Linked DNA regions of Streptomyces noursei ATCC 11455. The protein of the gene in region 1 interacts with the protein of each later gene in a pairwise test. Links are inferred from orthologs where the notes say so. Each region holds a gene or a part of one and is shown in the gene's direction. Other genes may lie near its edges.

What was found. The genes of interacting proteins can lie anywhere in the genome.
Region 2: the proteins of rpe (region 1) and eno interact in binary tests that used the Escherichia coli proteins (3 or more experiments, as listed by UniProt). The link is inferred for Streptomyces noursei ATCC 11455 from one-to-one orthologs.

The regions. Positions count from the first base shown.
Region 1 is NZ_CP011533.1:7,485,108-7,488,154, forward strand. What follows is about bases 28-3,000. They hold rpe (ribulose-phosphate 3-epimerase), read left to right. Parts: upstream 28-1,160; coding sequence 1,161-1,841; downstream 1,842-3,000. Other genes in these bases: SNOUR_RS31830 (NADP-dependent isocitrate dehydrogenase), read left to right, coding at 28-1,029; SNOUR_RS31840 (sugar-binding transcriptional regulator), read left to right, coding at 2,049-3,000. Also shown: more of SNOUR_RS31830, read left to right, coding at 1-27; more of SNOUR_RS31840, read left to right, coding at 3,001-3,038. UniProt on the Escherichia coli protein: Catalyzes the reversible epimerization of D-ribulose 5-phosphate to D-xylulose 5-phosphate.
Region 2 is NZ_CP011533.1:5,613,136-5,616,053, forward strand. The notes cover bases 75-2,918. They hold eno (phosphopyruvate hydratase), read left to right. Parts: upstream 75-760; coding sequence 761-2,077; downstream 2,078-2,918. Other genes in these bases: SNOUR_RS23875 (transglycosylase family protein), read left to right, coding at 75-522; SNOUR_RS23885 (FtsB family cell division protein), read left to right, coding at 2,247-2,753; SNOUR_RS23890 (DUF501 domain-containing protein), read left to right, coding at 2,879-2,918. Also shown: more of SNOUR_RS23875, read left to right, coding at 1-74. UniProt on the Escherichia coli protein: Catalyzes the reversible conversion of 2-phosphoglycerate (2-PG) into phosphoenolpyruvate (PEP). It is essential for the degradation of carbohydrates via glycolysis.

The DNA.
Region 1 (3,047 bases):
CCGGCCACCATGGGCTCGGTGCCGAACGTCGGCCTGATGGCGCAGAAGGCCGAGGAGTACGGCTCCCACGACAAGACCTTCGAGGTCGCGGTCGCGGGCACCGTCCGCCTGGTCGACGCGCAGGGCAACGTCGTCATCGAGCAGGCCGTCGCCGCCGGTGACATCTTCCGCGCCTGCCAGACCAAGGACGCGCCGATCAAGGACTGGGTCAAGCTGGCCGTCAGCCGCGCCCGCGCCACCGGCGACCCGGCGGTGTTCTGGCTCGACGAGACCCGCGCGCACGATGCCCAGCTGATCGCGAAGGTCAACGCCTACCTGTCGGAGCACGACACCGAGGGCCTGGAGATCAAGATCCTGGCCCCGGTCGAGGCGACCGCGTTCTCCCTGGAGCGGATCCGCCGCGGCGCGAACACCATCTCGGTCACCGGCAACGTCCTGCGCGACTACCTGACCGACCTGTTCCCGATCCTGGAGCTGGGCACCAGCGCCAAGATGCTCTCGGTCGTCCCGCTGATGAACGGCGGCGGCCTGTTCGAGACCGGTGCCGGTGGTTCCGCCCCCAAGCACGTCCAGCAGCTGGTCAAGGAGAACTACCTGCGCTGGGACAGCCTGGGCGAGTTCCTCGCGCTGGCGGTCAGCTTCGAGCACCTCGCGACGACCACGGACAACACCCGTGCCAAGGTCCTCGCCGACACCCTCGACCGCGCGACCGGTTCGTTCCTCAACGAGAACAGGTCGCCGAGCCGCAAGCTGGGTGGCATCGACAACCGCGGCAGCCACTTCTACCTGGCGCTCTACTGGGCCCAGGAGCTGGCCAAGCAGACCGACGACGCGCAGCTCGCCGAGGCGTTCGGGCCGCTGGCCAAGACGCTGACCGAGCAGGAGCAGACCATCGTCGACGAGCTGATCGCGGTGCAGGGCTCCCCGGTCGACATCGGCGGCTACTACCGCCCCGACCCGGCCAAGGCGTCCGCGGTGATGCGTCCCTCGAAGACGCTGAACCAGGCGCTGGCGGCCCTGCAGGGCTGAGCACCGTAGTACCCACCTCGTCCGCCCCGGCCGGGCCGCGCGTCCGGCCGGGGCGGCCCGGTGTCGCCGGGGTGACGGGGCTCTCGCGGCCCGGCGCGGTCGGTCCGTGACGGGACCGCCATACTGGGGGCATGGCCTTGATCAACCCCAGCATCCTGTCCGCAGACTTCGCCCGCCTCGCCGAGGAGGCGAGGGCCGTCGAGGGCGCCGACTGGCTCCATGTCGACGTGATGGACAACCACTTCGTCCCCAACCTCACGCTCGGCGTGCCGATCGTCGAGTCGCTGAGCAAGGCGACGGACACCCCCCTCGACCTTCACCTGATGATCGAGGATCCGGACCGCTGGGCGCCGCAGTACGTGGAGGCCGGGGCCGGCTCGGTCACCTTCCACGCGGAGGCGGCCGGGGCGCCGGTGCGGCTGGCGCGGGAGATCCGGGCCAAGGGGGCGCGGGCGTCGATGGCGCTGAAGCCGGCGACCCCGATCGAGCCGTTCGAGGACCTGCTGCCCGAACTCGACATGCTGCTGATCATGACCGTCGAGCCCGGCTTCGGCGGTCAGGCGTTCCTGGACATCATGCTGCCGAAGATCCGCCGCACCCGGGAGCTCATCTCGCGGCACGGTCTTCAGATGTGGCTCCAGGTGGACGGCGGGGTCTCGGCGGAGACCATCGAGCGGTGCGCGGAGGCCGGCGCCGACGTGTTCGTGGCCGGTTCTGCGGTGTACGGCGCGGACGATCCGGCCAAGGCCGTCCGCGACCTGCGGGAGAAGGCCGAGGCGGCGACGGCCGCGAGCTGGGGCTGCGCCCACTGATCGAGTCGCCCGGCTCGTCACGGGGCCCGGGACCGGTCCGTCCGGCGCGCTGCGTGCCGGCGGTTGACCTGGTGGCAACCGAGCGTTCATGCCCGTCGTGCCGCTCTTGGTCCCCGTACACCTCGGGTTTCTGAAAGGATGAGCAAAGACTCGATCAGATGCGCAAAAGGGGAGATTTTCGTGGTAGCCAGCCGCCCGCAGTCCGGAATGGGCCCCGCCGAGCTGGTGCAGGCCGCGGCCATGGCCCGCCGCTTCTATCTCGAGGGCAAGTCCAAGATCCAGATCGCGGAGGAGTTCGGCGTCAGCCGCTTCAAGGTCGCCCGTGTCCTGGAGACGGCCCTGGAGCGTGATCTCGTACGGATCGAGATCCGGGTGCCCTCCGAACTGGACGCGGAGCGCTCCGACGCCCTGCGCGCCCGCTACGGCCTGCGGCACGCGGTCGTCGTCGAATCGCCCGCGGACGCCTCCGAGGACGCCGCCGACCCGGAGAACCTCGGCGAGGTGGCCGCCGACCTCCTCGGCGAACTCGTCGCCGAGGGCGATGTGCTGGGCCTCGCCTGGGGCCGCTCGACGATCCACATGGCGGCGGCGCTGCACCGGCTGCCGCCGTGCACCGTCGTCCAGCTGACCGGGGTCTACGACGCCGGCACCGCCGACCGCGGCTCGGTCGAGGCGGTCCGCCGCGCGGCCGACGTCTCCGGCGGCGAGGCGCACCCGATCTACGCGCCGATGCTGCTGCCCGACTCGGCGACCGCCGCCGCGCTGCGCGGCCAGACCGGCATCGCCCGCGCCTTCGAGTACTTCGACAAGGTCACCGTCGCCTGCGTCTCCATCGGTTCGTGGGAGCCGGGCGTCTCGACCGTCTACGACATGCTGTCGGAGGAGGAGCGGGAGCACTACGCCTCGCTGGGCGCGGCCGCCGAGATGTCCGCGCACCTCTTCGACGCCGAGGGCCGGCGCATCGGCCGCGATCTCGGGGAGCGGTGCATCACCGTCGAGGCGGACCGGCTGCGCCGCATCCCGGAGGTCGTGGCGATCGCCGGCGGCCGGCGCAAGGCCGCGGCCATCGGCGCGGTGCTCCGCTCCGGGCTCGTGACGAGCCTGGTGACGGACACCGCGGCCGCCGACCACCTGCTGTTGGAGACCGGTCCCGGCCCGCGGCCGGCCCTGGACCGGGCGGACCCGGACGGGAAGTGAAGCGGGTCG
Region 2 (2,918 bases), 1.9 Mb from region 1 along the record:
TGGTCGATCAACACCGGTAACGGCTACTACGGTGGCCTGCAGTTCTCGAACTCCAGCTGGGCCGCCGCCGGTGGCACCAAGTACGCGGCCCGCGCCGACCTGGCCACCAAGGAACAGCAGATCGCCGTCGCCGAGAAGCTGCTCGCCATGCAGGGCCCGGGCGCCTGGGGCTGCGCCGCCGCCGGTGGTCTGACCTCCGGTGGCCCGGCCGCCGACGTCAACCCCTCCGGCTCCACCGTCAAGAAGAGCCAGGGCACCGAGGCCCGCAAGCAGACCGAGGGCTCCACCAAGAAGTCCGCCCCGGTCCGCGAGAAGGCCGAGAAGAAGGCGGAGAAGGCCCAGCCGGCCGCCCCGCAGCACTCGCACCGCTCCGGTGACACCTACACCGTCAAGTCGGGCGACACCCTCGCCAAGATCGCCAAGGCGCACGGCACCAACTGGAAGGCGCTCTACGCCGCCAACAAGTCCGTCGTCGGCGGCAACCCCAACCTGATCTTCCCGGGCCAGAAGCTCAGCGTCTGAGCCGTACCGGCCACCTGAGAGACCCGCGAGAGCTGCCCCGCCGCGGCGCGTACCCCCGAGCGCGCCGTGGCGGGGCTTCTCCGTTGCCGGGCCCGGTCGCCCCCCGGCACGACGTTCCCCGCATAGCGAACAGTGCCCCGAAACCTCCTGTGAACTGGGGCTTTGTTCTGCTTGTTGGGTTTTTTCGTCCCACGGAGCGGGCCACGGGCGAGCGGATCCCCCCGGGGCCGTTAGGCTCATGCCGAGAACTCCAGACACCCCTGAAGGAGACAACGTGCCGTCCATCGACGTCGTCGTAGCCCGCGAAATTCTCGACTCGCGAGGTAATCCCACGGTCGAGGTCGAGGTCGGCCTCGACGACGGCAGCACCGGCCGTGCCGCCGTCCCGTCCGGCGCCTCCACCGGCGCCTTCGAGGCCATCGAGCTGCGGGACGGCGACCCCAACCGCTACCTCGGCAAGGGCGTGGAGAAGGCCGTCCTGGCCGTCATCGAGCAGATCGGCCCGGAGCTCGTCGGCTACGACGCGACCGAGCAGCGGCTGATCGACCAGGCGATGTTCGACCTGGACGCCACCGACAACAAGGGCTCGCTCGGCGCCAACGCCATCCTCGGCGTCTCCCTCGCCGTCGCGCACGCCGCCTCCGAGGCCAGCGACCTGCCGCTGTTCCGCTACCTCGGTGGCCCGAACGCGCACGTGCTGCCCGTCCCGATGATGAACATCCTGAACGGCGGCTCGCACGCCGACTCCAACGTGGACATCCAGGAGTTCATGATCGCCCCGATCGGCGCGGAGTCCTTCTCCGAGGCGCTGCGCTGGGGCGCCGAGGTCTACCACACCCTCAAGAAGGTGCTGAAGGCCAAGGGCCTGGCCACCGGCCTGGGCGACGAGGGCGGCTTCGCCCCCAACCTCGGCTCCAACCGCGAGGCCCTGGACCTGATCCTGGAGGCCATCAAGGAAGCCGGCTACGCCCCCGGCCAGGACATCGCGCTCGCGCTGGACGTCGCCGCCTCCGAGTTCTACAAGGACGGCAAGTACCAGTTCGAGGGCAAGGAGCGCTCCGCCGCCGAGATGACGGAGTACTACGAGGAGCTGGTGGCGGCCTACCCGCTGGTCTCCATCGAGGACCCGCTGTTCGAGGACGACTGGGCCGGCTGGAAGGTCATCACCGACAAGCTCGGCGCCAAGGTCCAGCTGGTCGGCGACGACCTCTTCGTCACCAACCCCGAGCGCCTGGCCCGCGGCATCGAGGAGGGCTCCGCCAACGCGCTGCTGGTGAAGGTCAACCAGATCGGCTCGCTGACCGAGACCCTGGACGCCGTCGAGCTGGCCCAGCGCAACGGCTTCAAGTGCATGATGTCGCACCGCTCCGGCGAGACCGAGGACGTCACCATCGCCGACCTCGCCGTCGCCACCAACTGCGGCCAGATCAAGACCGGCGCCCCGGCCCGCTCCGAGCGTGTCGCCAAGTACAACCAGCTGCTGCGCATCGAGGAGATCCTCGACGACGCGGCGGTGTACGCCGGCCGCAGCGCGTTCCCGCGCTTCAAGGGCTGAGGCCCACCCACACCACCGTCCGGCTGAGCTCCCGAGGACTCGACAACGGAGCAAAGCCGGGGTGAAGCGCAGCGTCCCCGGCACCGGTCCCGTACCGTTGCCGGGGACGTACGTCATGACGACCGCCGTGACGACGTCAGGACGGAAGCTGAAGGGGAGGCGAGACGACGTGCCCGCGGACCGGTTCTCCACCGCGACCCGGCTCAAGGCGCTCGGCGAACAGGCCGCCGCCCGCGTCCACCGCGCCAAGCGACGGCCCCGCCGCAACCGCCTCACCGGCCGGGCCGCCCTGCTGGCGCTGGTGATGTGCTCGCTGGTGGTCGCCCTGGCGTACCCGATAAGGCAGTACATCTCCCAGCGTTCGGACATCGCCGACCAGCGCCGCAAGGCCCAGGACGCCGCCGCCGCGCTCGACCGGCTGCGCGACGAGAAGGCCCGCTGGCAGGACCCGGCCTACGTCCGGCAACAGGCCCGCCGGCACCTGCACTACGTCATGCCGGACGAGACCGGGTACATCGTCCAGGACGGGACCGGGGTCCGCGCCGCGCCCAAGGGAGCGGCGGCGGCCCAACGCCCCTGGTACGACAAGCTCTGGGAAGACGCGGACCGCGCGGACGGCGCCGACCACGCCGCCACCGCCCACGCCCGCGACACCACCGCCGTCACCAAGCGGTAGCCCGCACCGGCGGGCAGCGGCGAGACTGTGTACGGGCGGGCCCGCACACGGCCGTACGGCACGCTCTCGCCGTGCTTCCGCCCGGCCCGTTCGTCACTCACCACCGGCCCTCACCGAAAGCGCACATGGACACGCCCCCGCCCCAGACCGAGCCCACCGAGCCCA